DNA from 3 places in the Streptococcus salivarius genome. Region 3 is predicted to be linked to each of the others. Evidence: predicted binding sites of a transcription regulator. Region 3 holds the regulator's gene; each other region holds the start of a gene.
The links. The regulator Rex, encoded in region 3, represses fermentation and respiration genes when NADH is low (regulators of the CRP and FNR family bind a similar motif). The targets are predictions, from matches to a motif close to TTGTGAANTANTTCACAA.
Positions count from the first base shown of each region.

Region 1: pflB (formate C-acetyltransferase) is a predicted target of Rex. The motif match lies at 3,642-3,659, and genes of this name have one in related genera.
Region 2: adhE (bifunctional acetaldehyde-CoA/alcohol dehydrogenase) is a predicted target of Rex. The motif match lies at 1,099-1,116, and genes of this name have one in related genera.

Region 1 covers NZ_CP015283.1:187,290-195,804, forward strand. The annotation lists gene V471_RS00945 (transporter substrate-binding domain-containing protein) at 464-1,294, opposite strand; gene V471_RS00950 (hypothetical protein) at 1,509-2,399, opposite strand; gene dinB (DNA polymerase IV) at 2,500-3,609, opposite strand; gene pflB (formate C-acetyltransferase) at 3,877-6,189, shown strand; gene V471_RS11030 (hypothetical protein) at 6,348-6,485, shown strand; gene V471_RS00965 (oleate hydratase) at 6,500-8,194, shown strand; gene V471_RS00970 (carbonic anhydrase) at 8,482-8,515, shown strand, end outside.
Region 2 covers NZ_CP015283.1:423,786-432,300, forward strand. The annotation lists gene adhE (bifunctional acetaldehyde-CoA/alcohol dehydrogenase) at 1-1,078, opposite strand, end outside; gene V471_RS02090 (M13 family metallopeptidase) at 1,219-3,114, opposite strand; gene treC (alpha,alpha-phosphotrehalase) at 3,196-4,821, opposite strand; gene treP (PTS system trehalose-specific EIIBC component) at 4,885-6,864, opposite strand; gene treR (trehalose operon repressor) at 7,021-7,731, shown strand; gene V471_RS02110 (TIGR01440 family protein) at 7,785-8,345, opposite strand; gene V471_RS02115 (hypothetical protein) at 8,361-8,515, opposite strand, start outside.
Region 3 covers NZ_CP015283.1:1,059,759-1,068,273, forward strand. The annotation lists gene V471_RS05455 (DUF7657 domain-containing protein) at 1-1,977, shown strand, start outside; gene radC (RadC family protein) at 2,023-2,709, shown strand; gene V471_RS05465 (gamma-glutamyl-gamma-aminobutyrate hydrolase family protein) at 2,767-3,462, opposite strand; gene V471_RS05470 (redox-sensing transcriptional repressor Rex) at 3,455-4,114, opposite strand; gene V471_RS05475 (DUF1831 domain-containing protein) at 4,257-4,604, opposite strand; gene V471_RS05480 (cysteine desulfurase family protein) at 4,594-5,718, opposite strand; gene V471_RS05485 (ribose-phosphate diphosphokinase) at 5,722-6,693, opposite strand; gene V471_RS05490 (CYTH domain-containing protein) at 6,967-7,542, opposite strand; gene V471_RS05495 (GTP pyrophosphokinase) at 7,638-8,312, shown strand; gene V471_RS05500 (NAD kinase) at 8,284-8,515, shown strand, end outside.

The DNA of each region.
Region 1 (8,515 bases), 870 kb from region 3:
AGATACCAAGGTGACCGATTAAATGCTTCTATACTCTTTTTCACAATGTCGCCCTTTCTTTCTAAAAAAGTAGGTTAGCCTAGTGCTAACCATTCAAATATCTTATCATAATTTTATAGTATTCATTTTAGCACGACTCAGAAAGTCTGTGAAATAGTCTTTTCTTATCATAGTGATAAGAAAATCGTATCACTGATAATAATACCTTGTTAAGACCAAAAAGATTTGAACTAATTCCTTATTTAACGAACAAAGTGAGCATAAACCGAGGCTTTCCGGCGTGAGAAAAACACCTGAAACTTTAAAGTTTCAGGTGTTCGGAAGTTTTGAGACCTTAGGCTCAAAACTTAGTCATGGAGCTTCGACGAAGGTCGCTGACGTCCGTCATCACCTCAGGAAAGCCTCAAAAGAAAGCTTTGTGTTAAATCCAAAGCTGAGACAGCAGTCTCAACTTTTAACAGTCTTATTTCAAATCACTGACGTAATCGCCACCGAAGTATTCCTTGCTGAGTTTGGCAAGGGTTCCATCCTTCTTAAGCTCTTTGATACGCTTATTAACAAATGTCTTGAGTTCCTTACCTTGCTTATCATTTGAGAATAGAAGATATTCCAGACCATCAGTCTTCATACCGATATCGTCTTTAATCTTGTTTACAGCTAGCTTATAGCCTTGATCTTTGACAATGTACTCAGACGAAATCGCATCGTAAAGGATAAAGTCAATTTTTCCTTCTTGAATGTGTTGAATACGTGTTGAAAGACCCGTTGAGCTAGAAGCATAGTTGATAGTAATTGGTGTCTTGTCCGCATTGGCATGGTTCCAATTTTCAAGCAACTGAGCATAGTTAGAGCCAGGAAGCACCTCTGTCGTCTTACCAGACAAATCGTCTAGGCTAGTATACTTGGTACCCTCAGCACTAGTGATGGCATAGTTAGAACGTGAAATCGGATCTGAGAAACCATATTTCTGAGCACGTTCTTCATTGTAGTTGAAGTCGTTAGCCGCAATCTGATAACGTCCAGAATCCACCCCTGTCAAGATGGAATCAAAAGGTGTCGTTACAAACTTGACCTCATATTTGTCCGAATCCTTGAAAATAGCCTTGACCAAATCAATATCATAACCCTTGAAGTCGTCACCTTTTTTGAAAGTGAAAGGTGCCGTATCAGAGTCCGTCGCAACAGTAATCGTCTGCTTTTCACCAGATCCCTTACTGTCACTCTTGTTTCCACAAGCTGCCAAAGTCAAAACTGACAAGCCAAGAATCCCTAAACCTGCAAGCCATTTTTTCATATCTATAATCCTCGATACTTTCATTAATAGTTAGTGATAACAGTTTATCATCTTCATCCTTAGTCGTCTAATAATAAAAACCTAAGTGGTGATAGAAAATGGTTATAGGGGAATCGATACAACGAACAATAAGAAAAGAGCTGCCACTGGTGTGACAACTCTTCTCGTCCAAAAAAGCTTTCCGTACATGTTTAACATCAAATGCAATAAAACTCTATTTTCCCTTACTTGATGACTTACTGCTTGAATCGCTACTGTCTTCAGGTTGATAATCTGATAAATTCTTATGGATACGTTCAGCGTAAACGGCTCTGCTTCCTGATTCATCATGGTCAACCAAGGCTTCGGCAAGCTCTTTATAATCTTCTATAGAAATCGTCCAGTTGCCTCCATCATCTTTGGTTAGCTTGAAGGTCTTTTCTAGATTATCAGCACCTGTCAAAGGTGTATAGGCCATTTCTTTATCAATATCCTTAAATTGTGTCAAATCTCCGTTAAAGTTTTCACCATAAAGGAATTTCGTTGTGAGATCTTTGGCTTTACCTTTTTCCACATCGTTGTTATCAGCTTGATTCCATTGTTTCAACTTGTCAATATCGTTGTCATAGAGACTCATAAGGAGAGTACGAACAGCAGCTGCAGCACCATAGGCACTAACAGAACGTGAAGTAAAGGTAACTGTCGCTTCATTTCCTTTAACTTTGACATCTTTCAGCTTATAGTCCTGAATCTTACCAATCATATTACGACGGACCTTGAGGAACTTAGAAAGCACTTGGGTTGGAGTCTTGGCATCATAACCTTCAATGTATTTAAACGTATACTTGTCTTCCGGTGTATACCCCTTTTCTTCGATAGTATCTGCAACTTGTTTTTCAAAAACATTCGTTTCAGTCCAGGTTTCGTAATTTTCACCGTAGAGTTTTGAAAAACCGTTACTAGATTTTCCAAGCATAGTATCAATTAAAACTGTCGCATCAGCCTTGGCACGTTCTGTCGGAGTTGGTGTCGCTTTTTTCTTCTCAGCTGGTTTATTGGAAGCACAAGCTACGAGAACCAAGCAAGCTGCTAGAATCAGTCCTAAATAGGTAAGAACTTTTTTCATTAATATTATTCCCTCATTTCTTTTAGTTACTCTTTAAGATAGCATAGGTCTGATGATTCTTCAAAGTCACTTTCCAAAAGAAAAAATCAAAACTCTACTATTATAATGACTCCAAATCATCTAGGTCCAATTGCCTGCCTTCTTGATCTTCCAGACCCGTCAGCGTCACACCGAGCAGGCGAACACCGCTGCTATTTTCCTCTAATTGATCAAAAATGGTATGGGCAATCCTTTCGATGGTGTCGAAATCCTGAGTCGATTTGTCCAAGGTCATACGCTTGGTTAAGGTCGAGAAATCCGAATAACGGACCTTGATGACAATAATTCGACCGACTTTTTTATTTTTCTGAGCACTTTCAGCTACCCGCCTAGCATTCTTAGTCAACTCAGCCTTGATGTCATCTTCATTATAAAGAAGTTTGCCGTAGGTTCGCTCACTTCCAATAGATTTACGGACACGATTGGGCCTAACAGGACTATTGGAAATCCCTCTAGCCTTTCGAAAGAGATCAAATCCAAAACGTCCAAAACGATCAATCAGCGTCATCTCAGGAATCTTCAGAAGATCGGCACCGGTGTATATTTCCATGTCATGAAGACGTTCAACTGACTTTTTACCTACCCCATGAAACTTTTCAATAGGTAGCTTTCCCAAAAATTCCTGAGCTTCCTCTGGAAGCACCACCGTCAAACCAGCAGGCTTTTGAAAATCAGAGGCTAGTTTGGCGATAAATTTATTGTAGGAAACCCCTGCTGAACAAGTCAGGTGAAGTTCCTGCCAGATATCATACTGGATAAGTTTGGCTACCTTAACCGCCGATTTGATACCAAGCTTATTTATCGTCACATCAAGATAGGCTTCGTCGATAGACATAGGCTCTACCAAGTCGGTGTAGCGTTTAAAAATCTCACGAATTTGCATCCCTACCTCTCGGTAATGGCTATAATTTCCTGAGATAAAGACAGCATTAGGACAACGTTCATAGGCTTCCTTAGAAGACATGGCTGAATGGACACCATATTTTCTAGCCTCGTAATTACAGGTTGATACCACACCACGTCCCCCAGTTTTTCTAGGATCGTGACCGATAATAACCGGTTTGTCCTTAAGACTGGGGTCATCCCTCATCTCGACCTGAGCAAAAAAGGCGTCCATGTCAATATGGATGATTTTCCGACTGGTATCATTTATTAGAGGAAACTCTAACATGGCTCCCTGCCTCCTTTCTCAGATTTATCTCATTGTAAAGCTTTTCACATAAAACTTTGGGACTACAAAGCATTCTCCCCTTATGATACCAAAATCTATCAAAAAACAGAAATTTATAATACAGATTTGTCGTTTTCGAAACTGTATTATAAAAGAATGTCTCTAAAAACGCAGTTTTAAAGTTGTGTAAGCGGTTACTGTGTGATAGAATACTTCTAGAGAATGTAACAGATGATTTTGTTACTAGAATTATAGGAGATCCAAACTATGGCAACGGTTAAAACTAACACAGATGTTTTTGAAAAAGCGTGGGAAGGCTTTAAAGGAACTGACTGGAAAGAAAAAGCTAGCGTTTCACGTTTCGTTCAAGCAAACTACACACCTTATGATGGTGACGAAAGCTTCCTTGCAGGACCAACTGAACGCTCTCTAAAAATTAAAAAAATCGTAGATGAAACTAAAGCAGGCTATGAAGCTGAAGGACGCTTCCCAATGGATACTCGTCCAACTTCAATCGCTGACATTGACGCAGGATACATTTCAAAAGAAGATGAACTTATCTATGGTATCCAAAATGATGAGCTCTTCAAATTGAACTTCATGCCTAAAGGTGGTATCCGTATGGCGGAAACTGCTTTGAAAGAACACGGTTATGAACCAGACCCAGCTGTACACGAAATTTTCACAAAATACGTGACTACAGTTAACGATGGTATCTTCCGTGCTTACACTTCAAACATCCGTCGTGCACGTCACGCTCACACAGTTACTGGTCTTCCAGATGCTTACTCACGTGGACGTATCATCGGGGTTTACGCTCGTCTTGCCCTTTACGGTGCTGACTACTTGATGCAAGAAAAAGTTAACGACTGGAATGCTATCAAAGAAATCGACGAAGAAACTATCCGTCTTCGTGAAGAAGTTAACCTTCAATACCAAGCACTTCAAGACGTTGTTCGCCTTGGTGACCTTTACGGTGTAGATGTTCGTCGTCCAGCCTTCGATACTAAAGAAGCTATCCAATGGACAAACATCGCCTTCATGGCAGTATGTCGTGTAATCAACGGTGCCGCTACTTCACTTGGTCGTGTGCCAATCGTCCTTGACGTATACGCAGAACGTGACCTTGCTCGTGGTACTTACACTGAATCAGAAATCCAAGAATTCGTTGATGATTTCGTTATGAAACTTCGTACAGTTAAGTTTGCTCGTACAAAAGCTTACGACCAATTGTACTCAGGTGACCCAACATTCATCACAACTTCTATGGCTGGTATGGGTGCTGACGGACGTCACCGTGTTACCAAGATGGACTACCGTTTCTTGAACACTCTTGACAACATCGGTAACTCTCCAGAACCAAACTTGACAGTTCTTTGGACTGACAAATTGCCTTACTCATTCCGTCGCTACTGTATGCACATGAGCCACAAACACTCTTCTATCCAATACGAAGGTGTAACTACTATGGCTAAAGACGGATACGGTGAAATGAGCTGTATCTCATGTTGTGTATCACCACTTGACCCAGAAAACGAAGAACAACGTCACAACATCCAATACTTCGGTGCTCGTGTTAACGTGCTTAAAGCCCTTCTTACTGGTTTGAACGGTGGTTACGACGATGTTCATAAAGACTATAAAGTATTTGACATCGAACCAGTCCGTGATGAAGTTCTTGACTTTGACACTGTTAAAGCTAACTTTGAAAAATCTCTTGACTGGTTGACTGACACTTACGTAGATGCCCTTAACATCATCCACTACATGACTGATAAGTACAACTACGAAGCTGTTCAAATGGCCTTCTTGCCAACTAAACAACGTGCTAACATGGGATTTGGTATCTGTGGTTTCGCAAATACTGTTGATACATTGTCAGCAATCAAATACGCTACAGTTAAACCGATCCGTGACGAAGATGGCTACATCTACGACTACGAAACAATCGGTGAATACCCACGTTGGGGTGAAGATGACCCACGTTCAAACGAATTGGCAGAATGGTTGATTGAAGCTTACACTACTCGTCTTCGTAGCCACAAACTCTACAAAGATGCAGAAGCTACAGTTTCACTTCTTACAATCACTTCTAACGTTGCTTACTCTAAACAAACTGGTAACTCTCCAGTTCACAAAGGGGTATACCTCAACGAAGATGGTTCAGTGAACTTGTCTAAATTGGAATTCTTCTCACCAGGTGCTAACCCATCTAACAAAGCTAAAGGTGGATGGTTGCAAAACTTGAACTCACTTGCAAGCCTTGACTTCGGTTATGCAGCTGACGGTATCTCACTTACTACTCAAGTATCACCTCGTGCCCTTGGTAAGACTCACGACGAACAAGTTGACAACCTCGTAACTATCCTTGACGGATACTTCGAAAACGGTGGACAACACGTTAACTTGAACGTTATGGACTTGTCAGATGTTTACGAAAAGATCATGAGCGGTGAAGATGTTATCGTACGTATCTCTGGATACTGTGTAAACACTAAATACCTCACTCCAGAACAAAAAACTGAATTGACACAACGTGTCTTCCACGAAGTTCTTTCAATGGACGACGCTTGGGGATAAATCTAAGCATATAACAAGAAACAAGCATCCTAGTGATGCTTGTTTTTTCTTAGCTTCTTAAACAGTTTCTACCAAACTGTACAAAACCTTACATTAACAGTTGTTAATAATTATGGATAGGACTATAATACAAACTGAATTTGAAAGAAGGTATTATTATGAAAAAAGTGTTTTTCAAAACTAGTCTTGGAATCACACTTAGCGTCCTAGCTAGTGTCTTATTCCTTGCCCACAAATCTGAATTCTTCAAGGACGATAGTGCCTTATATGATGAATTTGATTCTACGTTGGATTAAGGAGGAGAACTATCATGCAAAAGAAAAAAGCAATTATGATCGGTGCTGGTTTATCAAATATGGCTGCCGCTGTTTACCTCATTCAAGAAGGTAAATGGTCAGGAGACCAAATCACTTTCTACGCTCTTGATAATTACGGATCAAACGACGGTTCCCCTACCCAAGATGTTAAGGATGACTATTGGAATAAAAATCATCCGATGGAAAATCAAAAGGGTTATATTGCTCGCGGTGGTCGTATGCTTAACTACCGTACCTATGTTGACTTGATGGATTTGCTTGATCGGGTTCCTTCAATGACAGAACCATGTCTTACAGCTGCTGAGGATACTCGCCAATTTGATGCCGCACACCCAACCTATGACAAGGCTCGTCTCTTAACAGGCGGACAAGGTATCGTTGATGGTGGTAAGCTTGGTTTGAATAATAAAAGTCGTAAGCTCCTTACGCAGTTAATTATGATGCCTGATTCACAAGAAGAAAAACTAGATAACATCACGATTGCTGACTATTTCAAAGACAATACTGAGTTTTTCGAAAGTAACTTTTGGTTTATGTGGGAAACGACATTCGCTTTTAGGACTCGCAGTTCTGCACAAGAGCTTCGTCGTTACATGCACCAAATGATTTATGAATTCACTCAGATTGAGCATTTAGTTGGTGTTAACCGTACACGCTATAATCAATACGAAAGCATCATGAAGCCTTTGATTAATTACTTGGAAAAAGAGGGCTGTCACATAGTCCTTAATCGTCGTGTTGTTGACTGGAAATTCAAGGACAGCAAGATGCAAGACGAAATTACTGTTACTGGTCTTCACATGGTCAATACTAAAACTGATGAAAATGAGTTCGTCCCAGTGGATAACGATACAGCAGTCATCTTTACAAACGGTTCGATTACTGACTCTGCAACACTAGGTGATTTCAACACTCCGGCTGCAGAAAACATGGATTATGGTGCTGCTTCAAGTCTTTGGAAAAAGGCATCAGATCATTTTTATAACCTTGGTAATCCTGATAAATTCTTCGCTGATCGTGATGCCAGTGAATGGGTAAGTTTCACTCTCACTACTAAAAATCATCTCTTCTTGAACGAAATTGCTCGTATTACCACTCAGGAACCAGGCAACGCCCTTAATTCCTTTATTTCTACAGAACCAGTGACACCACTCGGTCAAAAAGATGTAACCATGTCAATCGTTGTCCATCACCAACCTCACTTCACTAGTCAAAAACCAAACGAAACGGTTCTTTGGGGATACTTCCTCTACCCTCGTCGTCACGGGGAAATCATTGATAAACCTTATATCGAAATGACTGGTAAAGAGATGCTCCAGGAACTTATTGGACAACTTTCAAAGGTAGACCCAGGGCCTATCAATATCAGCGATAAAGAAGAGGAAATCATGGACAGTGTTATTAACTGTATCCCTGTCTATATGCCATATGCTTCTGCTCTCTTTAACAATCGAGCCAAGTCAGATCGTCCTAAGGTTATTCCAAAACATTCAACAAACCTTGCCTTTACTGGAGAATTTGTCGAACAACCTTATCAAATGATTTTCACAGAAAATAGTGCTGTTCGTTCTGGAGAAATCGCAGCTTTCCATTTTGCTGGTATCCCCATGTCACGTTTGGTGAAAACACCTCGTTATGATAAAGATGTCAAAACCTTGTTAAGAGCTGCAAAGAAAATGTTCGATTAAGAATCATTACACACATTAAAGACAGTAAACATCATGATTTCAAAATGTTTGCTGTTTTTTTATTTTTGCAAAAACCAGCTTTCATTATATTTTTCTAAATCTACTATAATTTACATTTGACTTTTTATCAGATTAGCTATAAAATAAAAGCGTTTCCGTTTGGTATCTCCAAACACTTCCTTCTCAGAAGCACCATAGAGAAACGATACTCAATTACGTCAAATGGATAGTGTCTAATAACACGTAAACTATCATTGTTATAAGATTAAAGAATATAAGGAGGACAAATGAATAAGAAAAGTTTTAAACTAATTGGATTAG
Region 2 (8,515 bases), 640 kb from region 3:
CTTCAACGCCATCAGATTTGATAAGGGCAAGTACTGGAGACAATTTTTCCAAGGCAAGTGGGTGTTCCATTGTTGCATCTGGAATTTCTGCCAAAAGCAATTTTGTACCTGCAGGAACTTTAAGACCAGCTTTTTCAGCGATTTCAATAGCTGAGTGACCTACAATGGCACCATTTACAGCTGTACGCGCTTCATTAAGAACGACTTTTTCCAATTTAGCAATGTCGGCTTTTTTAGAAATGATGACACATTGATGTGCTTCAAATTCAGCCTTAACTTCGTCATAAATAGCTGCATCAACGATAGCTGCTTGTTCAGAAGCACAAATCATACCATTGTCAAAACTCTTTGAAAGAATGATATCGTTGACAGCACGTTTAACTTTAGCATCTGCCGCAATATAGGCAGGTACATTCCCAGCTCCTACACCAAGTGCTGGTTTACCAGTTGAGTAAGCTGCTTTAACCATACCAGGTCCACCAGTCGCAAGTACTGTGGCAATCTTAGGATGGTTCATCAAGAGACCAGTCGCTTCGATAGATGGCTCTTCAATCCACTGAATACAGTTCTTAGGTGCACCAGCTTCAATAGCAGCATCACGAACAATGCGCGCAGCTTCTGCTGATGATTTTTGAGCTGATGGGTGGAAGGCAAATACAATTGAGTTACGTGTTTTCAACGCAATCAAAGCTTTGAAAATAGTAGTAGATGTTGGATTTGTTGTTGGAGTTACCCCACAGATAACACCTACCGGCTCAGCGATAGAGACCAAACCTTGCTCTTTATCTTCAGCAATAACACCGACTGTCTTGTCATTTTTGATGCTATTCCAAATGTATTCAGAAGCATACATATTTTTTATAGCTTTGTCTTCATAAATACCACGACCTGTTTCGTCAACAGCCAATTTTGCAAGATACATGTGTTTATCAAGCGCTGCGATTGCTGCATGGTGAACAATGTGGTCCACTTGCTCCTGTGTAAAGTCAGCCATTTCATTGAGGGCTTCAACCCCCTTTATTGCCAATTCATCAATTACTGTTTGAATATCTTTAGTTTGTTTAATTTCTTTAGTCATATAAAACTCCTTTTAAGCACTTGTTAAAAAAATCACAAGCTTTTGAACAATATTATTATAGCTCTTTATTCAATTTTTGTAAACCCTTACAACGACAAAAATAAAGAAATCCATCCATTTTAGGACAGATTTCATCATTATTACCAAATAATCACACGATCTTCTGGGGCACGCCACATGCCGTCGCCTTCTTTAACGTCAAATTCCTTGTGGAATTCGTCGAAGTTTGGTAGTTGAACATTAGTACGGAGTTTTCCTGGTGCGTGGACATCGACACTTGCAAGGAGTTGCATATATTCTGTCCGAGCTTTCATGCGCCAGATGCGAGCAAAGTTGGTGAAGAATTCTTCTGCTGAGAAATCCTCCTCTTTCTTAGCGGCCTCAAGGGCTGCAGCGATGCCTCCAAGATCCGCTACGTTTTCAGAGACGGTCAATTTCCCGTTAATCTTAGCACCGTAAGAGTCTTGGCCTTCAAACTGATCGATGACTTTTTGCGTGCGAGCGGTAAAGGCTTCGTAATCTTCTGGTTTCCACCAGTCCTTCAAGCTACCATTCTCATCAAAGGAAGCTCCATTGGTGTCAAAGGCGTGTGAAATTTCATGGGCAATGACTGCACCGATTCCGCCGTAGTTAGCTGATGACGATTGGTGAAGATCATAGAAAGGTGCCTGCAAAATTGCTGCTGGGAAGACGATTTGGTTTTGTTGCGGATCATAGTAGGCATTGACCATATTTGCTGGCATATGCCACTCACTTCGATCAACTGGTTGGTTCCACTTACTCCAGCTATGAGCAATTGAAATTTCGTAGAGAGCTTGAGCATTTTCAACCAAGGTTTTGCTCTCGTCGATAATCTTCTTGGCATAAGTTTCTGGTAACTTTTCAGGGTAACCGATATGAGGTGTGATGACATTGAGTTTGACAATGGCTTTTTCACGAGTCTCAGGGGCGAGCCAATCTGCTTTTTCTAGACGAGCCTTGTAAACCTCAATCATAGTTGCAACTTTATGCTCTACGTCTGCTTTTGCTTCTGGTGAGAATTTTTCTCCCGCATACCATAGTCCAAGCGCTTGGCTATATGGTACTTCTGCTAATGACAAGGCTGCTTTTTCTTTGGAACGAGGTTCTGGAACACCTGCAATCGTACGACTATATTCACCAGCCAAGACACGGATTTCTTCAGTCAAAAATAGAGTCCAAGAAAGAGCTGCGCCGAGTTTCAATGCAGCATGAAAGGTCTCCCAGTTGGCTGCTGAGTAGAATGTTGGTGCGAATTCCTTCCAGTAACGCTCTTCTGGCACGATGATTTTATCTGGAGTTTGTCCGATCACTTCTGTAAAGAAGGCATCGAGTGGCAATTCTGGGACCAAGGCCTTGAAATCCGCCCACTCATAGGGATGGTAGAGTTTGTTATACTCTGATTTTTCTTCGTTCGACAAGACATATTTGGCCAATTCTGCATCCCCTGCAATGACCTTATCCAGGATATCTTTGATTTCTTCCTCTGAGAAATCAAATTTTGCCAAGAGTTTTTCCATCATTTGGCGCCAGATAGCTAGTAATTCTGGACCTTTTTCGTTACCTTCTTCATAGTAGGTCGTATCTGGCAAGATGAGAGCCGGTGCTTCTCCCCACAAGACATTCATTTGAGCATTCATAAAGTCTGGTGACACGCTAAATGGCAAGAGATTTGGTTTGCCAGCTAGTTCATAGGTGCCTAACTTGCTGGTATAGTCTTCAAAAGAAGACAAGGCCTTGATTTCATTGATCAAGGGCATGACTGGCGCTACACCAGCTGCTTCTCTTGCATCAAAATCTGCCACCATCTTATGGTATTTGACAAAGTTTTGGAGAATACTGTCTTCGGGCAATTCTTCACCTCGTTGCCATTTTCCAGTGATATCCAACATCAAGTTTTCGATATCTTGGTCCAAATCCATAAAACCACCGGTTGAAGGCTTATCATCAGGAATTACAGCGGTCTCCGCCCATTTTCCATTGACGTAATCATAAAAATCATCTTGTAAGCGTGTCATTACACTTCCTCCATCAACATTAAAAGTGCTTTCATTATAACAAAATTCCCCAGTAAAAGCATTTACTGAGGAAAGTTTGGCTTATTTTACTAAGATTGCTAGGGTTTGATAAGGCTTAAGACTTACCTTTTCAGCAAGCTCTGCATCGTCATAGTTTGACAAGAGCACGCGCCCTGACTGGTATTCTGCTGGAATCGCCACTTCTGCTTCACTTCCATAAAAATTATTGAGTACCAAGAGTTTTTGACCATCTAAATGACGTTCAAAGGCGTAGACTTGTTGACTATCTTCAAGTGCCGGCTGATAGCTACCTTCTGAAATAATAGGCATTTCTTTGCGCAAGCGAATCAATTCTTTATAGAATTTAAAGATTGGTCCATCGATTTCATTTTCAACGTTGATGTCTTTGTAAGATTTACCGGCTTTCAACCATGGAGTGCCTGTTGAAAAACCTGCATTTTCAGAAGCATCCCATTGCATTGGCGTACGAGAATTATCTCGTGACTTAGCTTGGATAATCTTAAAGGCTTGCTCTGGAGAATGACCTTGATCCAAAAGCATCTGGTAGGCATTGATGGATTCGACATCCACATAATCTGCCATCGAATCATAGTCTGGATCAATCATTCCAATCTCTTCGCCCATGTAGATATAAGGCGTTCCACGTGACAAGTGAATGCTGGCTGCGAGCATGGTCGCTCCTTCATTGCGGAAGTTCTTGATATCCACAAAGCGATTAAGAGCACGAGGTTGGTCATGGTTATTCCAGAAGAGGGCACTCCAACCTCCTCGTTCACTCATTTCCTTGCCCCAGGTATGATAGAGACGTTTGAGCTCTTCAAAATCAAATGGAGTAATGGTCCATTTTTGACCATCTTCATAGTCGACTTTCAGATGATGGAAGTTAAAGGCCATAGACAACTCGTGGCGCTCCGGTGCTGAATACAAAACACAGTTGTCAATGGTTGTCGATGACATCTCTCCAACTGTCATAAAGCTATCATCAGAACCAAAGGTCGCTTCATTCATCATACGAAGATAGTCATGGACAATTGGTTTATCCGTATAAGCTGGCTTCCCTTCATTTTCAGGGCAATCCACCAAGACTTCGTCTTTTCCAATCAAATTGATCACATCAAAACGGAAGCCTTTGACACCCTTGTCCCGCCAGAAGTTGACCACCTTGAACAATTCCTTGCGGACATTGGGATTGCGCCAATTGAGGTCTGCCTGTGTCACGTCAAAGAGGTGAAGATAGTATTTTCCTGTATCTCCAAAAGGAGCCCAGGCAGAACCACCAAATTTAGACAACCAATCAGTTGGTTGGTCCTGAATGAAGAAGAAATCTTGGTAGTACTTATCTCCAGCAAGAGCCTTTTGGAACCACTCATGCTCCGTTGAGCAATGGTTAAGCACCATGTCTAGCATGAAGTCAATCTTGTGCTCTTTAGCTACACGGACCATTTCTTCAAAGTCAGCCATATCCCCAAAGACAGGATTAACGGCTGTATAGTCTGAAATATCGTAACCATTGTCACGTTGTGGGCTTGGATAGAAAGGATTGAGCCAAACCATATCCACGCCCAACTCTGCTAGATAAGGAATCTTTTCAATGATTCCTCTGAAATCACCAATTCCATTTCCTGTAGTGTCCTTATATGATTTTGGATAAATTTGGTATACAACCTTTGTTTTATCTAATGCCATGTGATTTTTCCTCTTTTGTTCTTTATATGAAGAGGTGGAACCGTAACGTCTCCACCCCTTAGCTTATTTTGTTCGATGAGCAATCATGAGAACATCACCACGTTTAATATCACGTGGAAGATCTCCTTCAACATCTGCTTGGAAATCATCTTGATTTGTAATGATAACTGGAGTCTCAGTGACCAAACCAGCCTTTTTGATAACATCCATATCAAAGCTAATCAATTGTTGACCAACAACAACTTTATCACCTTGTTCAACATGAGCCTCAAAACCTTTTCCGTCAAGGCTAACCGTATCCATACCAATGTGCATTAGCATTTCAACACCTTCTTCAGAAACGATACCTACTGCGTGCTTAGTTGGGAAGAGTACTGTCACTGTACCATTCACTGGTGAAACCAATTCCCCTTGACTTGGTTCGATGACGACACCTTGTCCCATTACACCTGATGAAAAGACAGGATCTGTGGCTTGGCTAAGTGGTTTAACTTGGCCAGCAAGTGGGCTAACAACCTCTGCTGATTCAGCAAGAGCCGTTGGAGTAGCAGTATGTGATGCAAATTCAGCTTCTTCTTGAGCTGCGAATTCTTCCTTAAGTTCTGTATCATCTTCTGTCTTAGTAAAGAGACCCACTTTGCGGAAGAAGAAAGTCAAGACCATAGGTACAATGATAGCAACAAGCATAATTCCTGCAAATGGAATCATATACTTAGGTTGAATTGATAGAATACCAGGCAACCCACCAATACCAATAGAGGCCGCTGTAACGTTAAAGGTTACTGATAGAAGACCTGCAATAGATGAACCAATCATACCCGCAACAAATGGGTAAATATATTTGACGTTAACCCCGAAGAGGGCTGGTTCTGTAACACCAAGATAAGCTGAAATAGTAGCTGGAAGTGAAATTTGAGCCTCACGTTCATCATGACGATGCATAATATAGTAAGCAAAGACTGCTGAACCTTGAGCAATGTTTGATAGAGCAATCATAGGCCAAAGAGCTGTTCCACCAGCATCTGCAATCAACTGAGTATCAATTGCATTGGTCATGTGGTGAAGACCAGTGATAACGAACGGCGCATAAAGGGCACCAAAAACAGCACCGAAAAGCCATTTTACAGGACCTGTCAAACCAGCAAGAACCACTGTTGAAAGAGCTTGGCCAATAGTCCAACCAATAGGACCTAAAACAGTATGAGCCAAAATAAGGGCTGGAATCAATGACAAGAACGGTACAAAAATCATTGATACTACTTCTGGTACATGTTTACGCCAGAAAATTTCAAGATAAGAAAGTGACAAACCAGCAAGAAGGGCAGGAATAACTTGCGCTTGATAACCTATACGATTAACAGTAAAGAATCCGAAATCCCAAACCCAATCCTTAGCAATTTCAGACGCTGGTGTCAATGCTACTGAATAAGCATTAAGCAATTGTGGTGACACCAGACAAATACCCAAAACAATTCCAAGAATTTGGCTAGTTCCCATTTTACGAGAAACAGACCAAGTAATACCTACAGGCAAGAATTGGAAGATAGCTTCACCAGGTAACCACAAGAAGTGATTCACTCCTGACCAGAACTGAGAAACCTCGGTAATTGTCTTGCCGTCAAGCATAGACCAATGCACACCTTCAAGAACATTACGGAAACCAAGGATTAATCCCCCAACGATAAGGGCTGGAATAATAGGTGTAAAGATCTCCGCCAAGGTTGTCATAACACGCTGAACTGGGTTTTGGTTGCTCTTGGCAGCTGATTTAGCAGCTTCTTTAGAAACACCTTCAATCCCTGATACAGCAGTGAAATCGTTATAAAAGATTGGTACATCATTACCAATGATAACTTGGAATTGACCTGCATTGGTGAAAGTCCCCTTAACAGCAGGAATGGCTTCGATTGTTTTCACATCTGCCTTCTTGTCATCACCAAGAACGAAACGCATACGCGTCGCACAGTGAGTAACAGCAGTCACATTTTCTTTACCGCCGATTGCAGCAAGCAGATCTTTGGCTTCTTGTTCAAATTTACCCATTTGAATCTCCTTTTCTTTTTTGACAATATCTGATTGACTTGATAAACTAATTGTAAGCGATTGCAAATTTGTCTGCAAGTGTTCCGGGATTTTTTTAACGTATTTTTGTAAAAAAACATCGGTTGTATGTTTTTTTACCTACAAATGAGGAGAAAGATGAAAAAATATCAGATTATTTATAAGGATTTAGAAAAAGCTATCCATGAGCAAAAGTATCAAGTGGGAGACTTTCTCCCCACCGAACAAGAACTGGTTCAATCTTACCAGGTTAGTCGAGACACTATACGAAAAGCATTAACCTTACTCGTTGAAGAAGGCTTGGTCAAAAAAATTCATGGCTCTGGCTCTCAGGTTATTAACCAGGAACAAATCAACTTTCCTGTGTCTGACCTTACTAGTTACCAAGAACTAATAGAACAACAAGGCCTTAATTCGCAAACCAATGTTATTTCTCTGGATAAAATCATCGTTGATTCCAAACTCTCAGAAAGAACTGGTTTTTCTAACAGCCGACAGGTTTGGCGTGTTGTTCGCCAAAGAGTCGTTGATAGCTGTGCCTCTGTTATAGATATTGATTACCTAGATGCAAGCCTTGTTCCTCAACTAAACCGTAGCATTGCTGAATACTCTATTTACGACTACATTGAGAATCAGATCAACCTTAGCATTTCCCACGCCTTTAAAGAAATCACTATCGATAATGCTACCGATCAGGATAAGATTCTTATCGACCTAGGTAAGGACCAGCACGTCGTCTGTGTCCGTTCAAAAGTTTATTTAAACAATGGAAAACAGTTTCAATTTACGGAAAGTCGCCATAAACTTGAAAAATTCAAATTTGTTGATTATGCCAAGCGCCATCATTAAAACGAAAAGCCTAGCTAATAGAAAAAGTATCGGACATTCTTGTCCGATACTTTTTAGTTTTTACGAATAGGATCTGCTAGATACTCCGCACGAGCACCACCAATTAACTTAGGACGACTAGCCAAAGCAGTCACATGGGCACCACCTAATTCTGGAATAATAGGGCGAAGAGGAACTTGGACCCTCTTCACATGCATACCAATAGAGGTATCCCCAATATCAATACCAGCCTGAGCGACAATTTCCTCCACCTCAACAGGATCCTTCATATAGTCGAAAGCAGCCAGCTGACCACTTCCCCCAGCGTGCAAGGTAGGAAGAACATTCACAATTTCCAAATCTTTAGCCATGGCAAGCTCACGCTCGACAACCAAAGCACGATTCAAATGTTCACAGCCCTGAACAGCCAAGTAAATCCCTTTAGGTTCCAAAACCTCAAGAATAGTTTTCACAATTCGTTGACCAATTTCGCGGCTAGAGGCTTTGCCGATAGTCCCACCAGCAACCTCACTGGAAGACAGGCCCAAGACAAAGATAGCTCCTCTCCCAATAGCTGAACGTTCAACAATATCTTCTACAAGCACACGTGTCTTCTCTTCTAAATCTAGCAACATCACAACAGCCCTCCTTTAGACAACAGCTGTATTCAGGATTCGCACAATAAGATAGTACAGAATCACAAAAAAGACAAGGAAAAATGCCCCTAATAATAATAACTGCCTACGACGTTTCTTACTTAGATCCCAGGAGAAACCAAATCCCATCAAAAAAGGACCAACACTAT
Region 3 (8,515 bases):
TTTGGGATATCTTTTATTAAGTGGCGTTACGTAATTGCCCTCTTTGCTCTTTTTTGTTCAGTAAGTTTAAATCTTAATGGTAGTTCAATTGCTAATTGGAATAACTTTGGTGTTAGAGAAACCGTTTCAGGTGTCCAGTCTGAAACAAAGACGGTTGATGATTATCAAGGTTTTCAAAAATTAAAGTTATGGGTTCCATCGCTAGATCGTACGGATGATACTATTATAGGTAGTCCTAGACCAATCAGATCTGATGAATGGTTAGTTCAAACACCTTTTTACTTATCTCAGGTAAAAACAGGAAATCATTTTACAAATCAATCCTATCAAGTTTCAGGTCAGAATATGATGATGGCTTATAACGTTTCATCCTGGCACATTTCAACGATAGGGAAACCATTTAACTGGGGATTTCTTTTCTTAGGAGCGTCTAGAGGGTTATCTTGGTATTGGAGTTTTAAAATTATAGCAATGCTACTATTAGCTTATGAATTTGCTATGATTTTAACCTCTAAGCGTAAGCTATTATCAGCTGTATCAAGTTTTTGGATAACTTTCACACCAACAGTACAATGGTGGTTTATGCAACATCTTGGCGATGTGGTATTCTTTTCATTATTGATAATGGTGTCTATATATCATTATTTTAACTCTGAAAAGAAAGTGTTCAAAATATTAATGGCAATAAATTTGATAGTTGCTCTTATTGGGTTCCCGTTAATTATATATCCAGCATTCCAAGTCCCCTTTGCTTATATTATTCTATTATTTACAGTAATACAGTTTTTCAAGGCATTAAGAAATAAAAAAGTTAAACTATTTGACGTGATTGTTATTGAATTAACTTTATTTGTTTCGCTTATGATAGATGCAATAACTATTTATCAAAGTTGGGATGCAATATCAGCAACTCTTCATACAGTATACCCAGGAAAAAGAATTTCCGTTGGTGGGGAATATACTTGGAAAAATTTAAGTGATTTCTTATATAATATTGTTCTGCCATTTAAGGCACCTCAAGTGAGTAACCAAGTTGAACTATCAAGTTCATTTAATTTCTTGCTTTATATACTTCTGATCTTGCCTTTTGTTATTAAGAGGAAAGATATAAATAAAAATATCTTTGGGATTGTCTTAGTAGTTTATTCACTAATGCTGATGCTTTATAGTATAGTTGGTATACCAACGGTACTATCTAAATTGACTTTGTTTAGCTATGTACCATTTTCGAGGTCGTGGCAATCGATGTCAGTAATTGCAGTTTTTGCTTCGATATGGTTTATATCCTTTATATGGGATAAATTAGAGAGAGTAAATTTAACTAAAATTTTACCATCTTTATTCACTGTCACGATACTTTACTTATACAGAGGACTAACAGATGATATCTATAAGAATTATTTAGGAAGGTTTACATCTGTTATTTTAATTGTGATTATGTTAATTGCTTTTATTTGTATTCTTTATAGAAAAAAACGAGTATTCTATCCTATTATGTTAGCCATTATAATTGTGGGTGGATTGACTATTAATCCGGTTACACATGGCATAGGTGCTATTGAAAATAAATTACTATCTCATGAAGTTGAAAGCATTGTAGGAAAAAATCCTAATGCGATTTGGATGTCTGATTCTACAAATCTCTATCACTTTGTTCAAATGTTTGGTGCTAAAAGTATAGATGGTGTTAGATTTTATCCCGATAGACAACTTATGACTAAAATTGATAAGCAAAATCAATATGAAGATGTATGGAATAGATATGCACACTTAAAATATTCATTAACGAACGAGAACACATCTATGACTACACCAGTTCCCGATAATGTAAATATTAACTTAAATATAAATGAGTTAAAAGACTTAAATGTAAAATATATTTTGACAACTAGAGACTTAAATAAAGAATTTGGTTCGTCATTTACAGAGATTTATCAGGATAATGATAATAATAGAATCTTTGAATATTTGAATTAACTTCCCCCTCCCACTTACGAATAGGTAAGTAGGAGGTTTTTTCTTATGTATAGTATTGTATCTGAGGAGGCGGGGCTTTTGCCTCGTGAGCGACTCTTACAGAAGGGAGCAGAGGTTTTATCGGACCAGGAGCTGTTGGCGATAGTGCTGCGGACAGGGACCAAGTCTGAGTCGGTCTTATCTATGGCTAATCGTATTTTGAAAGGGATGACGAGTTTGGCGGATTTGTCTCGTTTGTCTTTGAATGAGCTTCAGAAGATTCCTGGTATTGGGCGTGTGAAGTCTATTGAGCTGAAGGCTATGGTGGAGTTGGCTAAGCGGATTGAGAAGGCCGAGTTGGCTCGTTCCGAGCAGATTATGTCCAGTCAGCAAGTAGCCCGTCGTATGATGTTGGATATTGGGGACAAGCCTCAGGAGCATCTGGTGGCTATCTACTTGGATACGCAGAATCGTGTTATTCAGCAGAAGACGGTCTTTATTGGTGGTGTTCGTCGTTCGATTGCTGAGCCACGTGAGATTTTGCATTATGCTTGTCATCTGATGGCAACGTCCCTGATTGTGGTTCACAATCATCCATCGGGTGAGGCCTATCCGAGTCGAAATGATATTGATTTTACGCAAAAGATTAAGCGGTCTTGCGATGATTTGGGGATTTGTCTGCTTGATCATCTGATTGTTGGCAAATCGACCTATTATTCTTTTCGTGAGGAGAGGGAGGATTTTGAGCTTTAGATTGAGGCGATGTGATAAAGACAAGAGAAAAGCAACTGAGTGCAGTCTCAGTTGCTTTTAAAGTTCGTTAACAACGTATTGAAAGAGTTTGAGGTCTTCTTCACGTTTGTCTAGGAGAAGCTCTGGGTGCCACTGGACACCAAGGAAGCGAAGGTCTGGTGTATTTGACTCAACGGCTTCGACAGTGTTGTCCTCAGGATCACGCGCAATGACACGGAGGTCAGAGGCCAAGTGTTTAATACTTTGATGGTGGAAGGAGTTGATAGAGGTTTCACGTCCGTAAATTTCTGCCAACTTACTGTCCTCTTCAACAATCATCTCATGGTAGAGGTAATCAGAAGGCTTGTCCTGCCAGTGATTCTCGATGTCTTGGTGGAGACTACCACCTAGTGCGACGTTCATGAGTTGAGTTCCACGACAGATTGAAAAAATGGGTTTCTTTTGCTTAGTGGCTTCTTCGATAAGTGCCATTTCAAAGATATCACGTTCGAGGAAGAAGTCATCTTCACTGGCATGGTTCTTTTCGTTGTAGAATTTAGGGTCAACGTTTTGCCCACCGATAAGGATGAGCTTGTCAATCATGGAGATATAGGTCTTGGCTTCCGATGGATCGGATACGGGTAGTAGGATTGCTAGGCCACCGGCTCTTTGAACTCCTTCTACAAAGCCAGATGGGGCATAGGACCAGTTGATGTCTTCATGGGCTGGATTAGGCCTTACATTGGCTGTGATTCCGATAATTGGTTTAGTCATTGTTCCTCCTTGATTTTTCTTCTTCTTTCATGAAATAGAGTAGGGTTTGTAATTCGCTAGTCAGGTCTACGTATTGGACCACCACGTGGCGTGGAAGATTGAGGTTGACTGGAGAGAAGCAGAGGATGCCTTTAATTCCAGCATCAACCAAAAGATCAGCCACCTCCTGAGCCTTAACTGATGGCACTGTCAGGATGGCTGTTTTGATATCTTCTTGAGCAATCTTGTCCTTAATTTGGGAAATCCCATAGATAGGAATATTGTCCTCAGTTTGAGTTCCAACCAGTTCGTTATCGTCTGTATCAAAAGCCATGACCAGCTGCATGCGGTTACGCTCTTGAAAACGGTAGTGGAGGAGGGCACGCCCGACATTCCCAACACCTACGAGAAGTACCTTGGTAGTCGCATTGTCATTAAGGAGTTCAGCGAAAAATGTCATTAGTTTGTTCACGTCATAACCAAAGCCACGACGACCTAGCTCACCAAAGTAGGAGAAGTCTCGACGAACAGTGGCAGGGTCAATCCCAATCGCTTCAGCAATTTGTTTAGAGCTTGCTTTCTCGATATTTTCACGATGGAATCGCTTGAAAATACGATAGTAGAGAGAGAGACGTTTGGCAGTGGCGTTTGGGATGTTTTTCTCAAATGTCATTGATCGCTTTCCTTTCTTCAATTAGTATGATTCTCTTATATTTTAAGAAAAGTTTGTGAAGATTGCAACAAAATAGTGTAGAAGAGGCGATATAAAAAACCTATCACAAGGATAGGCTATTTCTATGTAGTAAGAAAGAAGTTTAGACTTCTTCTTGTTCGAAAACGTTACGGTCAACCAAACTCTGCATCAAGAAATAGAATTTCTCTTGCAAGATGTGATGATCTTCATTTTTAAAGATATTAACGTTACGAAGACCAGATTTATCTGTAATTGACAATTTGAAACCAGTCAAGTCTTTGTTAATAGTGATTTTAAGTGGGAAACCTTCGCCTGAGTTAGGCACTTTTTCGAGAAGGCGGTGCAACTCGTAGTTTCCAATTTTATTTTGCACAAAAGTCGTATCACGTAGGGTGAATTTTTTGACATTAGGACTGATGGTGTAACGGTATTTACAGTCAGTCAAATGAATGCTTTTTTCAAATGCCATGTTGGTCTCCTATGATTTGATTAAGTTTTTCTGCTAGGGCTTGGAGTTCTTCAGCAGTATTTTCCTCTGATAAACTAATGCGGATAGCTGTTTTTAGCTTGTCAGAATCCTTGCCATAGAGGGCCTGGATGACGTGGCTAGGGTCAACAGTTCCAGCAGTACAAGCAGAACCCGTTGAGACGGCAAAGCCAGCTAGGTCTAACAAGGTTAAGAGAGGGCCATTTTCCTTACCAGGAAAACTGATGTTGATGACGTGAGGTAGACTAGATCCTCCACCATTAATTTCATAAGGAACGGTAAGGGTATCTAGAAAGGCCTGACGAATCTTTTCAACATGCTGGTAATTGGCTTGGTAATTCTCGCTAGCATTCTTATAAGCAGCGGTCATACCTGCAATACCGACCAGATTTTCAGTACTGGCACGACGTTTTTCCTCTTGCTCACCACCATGGAGAAGGTTGTCAAAATGCAAATCGTTATGATAGAGCAGGCCGACACCTTTAGGTCCATGGAATTTATGGGCACTAATAGAGAGAAAATCGGCTCCAAGTTCCTCTGGATGAATAGGAAGTTTTCCTGCTACCTGAACGGCATCGACGTGGAAGGCAGCTGGGTGATTGGCAAGCAAGTCACCAATTTCTTTGATAGGAAGCAATTGGCCGGTCTCGTTATTGGCATACATAACAGAAACTAGAATAGTATCGTCACGTAAGGCCTCAGCGATTTGTTGGGCAGTAATGACTTGATTTTCTGGTTGAATATAGGTTACTTCAAAACCAAAACGCTCTTCCAAGTAGGTCATGGTGTGAAGGACAGAGTGGTGTTCAATAGCAGTTGTAATCAGGTGCTTACCTTTAGCTTGATTGGCTAGGGCGTAACCTTTGATAGCTGTATTGTTTCCTTCGGTCCCCCCAGAAGTGAAAATGAGCTTACGAGCAGGGACTTCAAATTGTTTGGCCATTTCTTCACGGGCTTCACGAAGTTCCTTGGAAGCTTGACGACCATAAGCATGGAGGCTGGATGGATTTCCAAAGGTTTCAGTCATGACATGTGTCATAGCTGAAATAGCAGCAGTATTTAAAGGAGTTGTTGCTGCATTGTCCAAATAAACCATAGCTTAGTCCTCGTGTGCTGTATATGCAAAGAGTGGACTAAGTGGTTGACGTTCGAAGATACGAGTAGTAGCGTTAGCGATTAGCTCACTTGCTGAAATGTATTTAACGTTTGTAGGCACTTTTTCTTTAGTCGCAACTGAATCTGTTACCAAGATTTCTTTGATTGGAGCAGCGTTGAGGACTTCGGCAGCACCTCCTGCAAAGAGACCGTGACTAGCAACTGCATAGATGTCTTTAACGCCACCACGTTCAAGGATTTTAGCTGCTTCAGCAAATGTTTTACCAGTATTAAGGATATCATCAACCAAAATTGCTGTTTTTCCTTCAACCTCACCGATGATGTAGCCTTCTTCGCGTTCTGAATCATCTTGAGCGTAGTCAATGATAGCGATTGGTGCATCAAGGTATTCCGCCAAGCTACGAGCACGTTTAACACCTGAGTTTTTAGGGCTAACAACGACAACATCACTTCCTGTGAATCCTTTTTCGTTGTAGTATTCAGCAAACAATGGCATTGTGAAGAGGTTATCTACTGGGATATCGAAGAAACCTTGAACTTGGACAGCGTGAAGGTCAAGTGTCAAGACACGATTGACACCAGCTTTAACCAGCATATTGGCAATCAATTTAGCAGTGATTGGTTCACGTGAAGCAGCGATACGGTCTTGACGTGCATAACCAAAGTAAGGCATAACCACGTTGACAGAGTTAGCACTGGCACGTTTGCAGGCATCAATCATGATGAGCAATTCCCAAAGGTGGTCGTTAACAGGGTTGCTTGTAGATTGGATGATATAAATATCGTCCCCACGAACAGACTCTTCAATGTTGATCATGATTTCACCGTCAGAAAATTGACGTGAAGATACTTTACCAAGTGGCAATCCAGTAGCCTCAGCAATTTTTTCAGCAATTTCTGGGTTTGAGCTGAGCGAGAACAATTTCAATTGTGGGTTTGCTTTTTGATGTACCATGACGATGGTGACTCCTTTAAAAAGATAAGATGCTAAGCCCAGTTAGGGCTATTGTAATAAAACTACAGATAGTTCTATTTTAGCAAAAAGAAGCAGAAATTTCAGCCATCAAAGTATGATATTGGTGAAAAATACCGAACCTTTGCTAGATAAAATTCCTTTGTATGCGTTTTTAGACCTCTGGAGGTCATTTATGAGATAAAATGCTTGTAGTATTTAACGCTGCATGTGTTTAAACATAAAAAGACAAGGAGCTAACTCCTTGTCTAACTTTTAGTCTTTGTCTCGTTTGAGGGTAGCTACAAAGCGTGCGACCTTACTCTTGGCATACTTAAAGTCAATATTATTTTCTTTAAGGAAAGCATCAAAGTCGTCTTTACCTTTTTCAGCATCTGAAACTTCTAGCTCAAGCTCGTAATCTTTCTTATCAGCATAGACATTGACATCGAGGGCCATGAGGCCGATGTTGGTCTGATACTCGCGACGGGTAGTGGTCAAATGCCCGAGGATGGTTAGGTCCTCAAGTTTAACCCCACGTTCCAGAAGAATGGATTTGATCTGACAATCAGGAAAGTCCAACGACTTAGTCAAAGCCTTAGCATCCGAACAATCCATGGTAACGTTGTACTCCATGTTTCCGACTTTTTCAGGGATCTTCAAGGTCAGCTCACCATGAGTGGGAAGCGTCCTGATACGCAAGGAGAGTTTTTTATTTCTCATGTCACTCTGAGGAGTGTCAATGTAGTAGTTGGTTTGCGTAACAGGTGTCACATGGGAGAAAAGCATCGCTAAACGATTGTACTCGTCTTTGGTGAGTAGAGTCTTGTACTCTATCTCTAAATGGTTCATGTGTGTCCTCCCTTGTGCTTTCAAATGTGGTATAATATAACAGATTGTATTTATTTTATAAAAAACTAAAGCTTTTGACAAGGAGGAGTCCTATCTTGACCATGGATTGGGAACAATTTTTAGACCCCTATATTCAGGCCGTAGGTGAGCTCAAAATCAAGCTCCGAGGCATTCGTAAACAATTTCGTAAGCAAAATCGTCACTCGCCTATTGAATTTGTGACGGGACGTGTGAAGTCAGTGGCTTCCATTGAGGAGAAAATCGCCCTTCGTGGCCTTTCGGTTGAAAATTTGGCTCAAGATATGCAGGATATTGCTGGTCTCCGAGTCATGGTCCAGTTTGTCGATGATGTGGATGAGGTTTTGGCTTTGCTGCGTCATCGTAGTGATATGACCATTGTTTCAGAGCGTGACTACATCAGAAACCGTAAACATTCGGGTTATCGCTCTTATCATGTTATTATCTCTTATCCCGTTGATACCATTGATGGTCGTAAGGAGATTCTTGCAGAGATTCAGATTAGGACTTTGGCCATGAACTTTTGGGCCACCATTGAACATTCCCTTAATTACAAGTATCAGGGGAACTTTCCAGAGGAAATTAAGCTTCGCTTGGAAAATACGGCCCGCATGGCCTATGAACTTGATGAAGAAATGCGTAAGATACGTGATGATATTAGAGATGCCCAGTTGCTCTTTGATCCAATTAACAGAACTTTGAAGGATAGTGTAGGAAATAGTGATGACACAGATGAAGACCTCTTCGGATGAGATGAAGGTAGCTATTATTGCCAATGGTAAACCCCAAAGTAGGCGTGTGGCCTCAAAACTTTTTAATGCCTTTCGAGATGATCCTGATTTTTATTTGACCAAGAAAAATCCAGATGTGGTCATCTCAATTGGTGGTGATGGCATGTTGCTATCGGCCTTTCATATGTATGAAAAAGAGCTTGCTCGTGTGCGTTTTGTAGGGA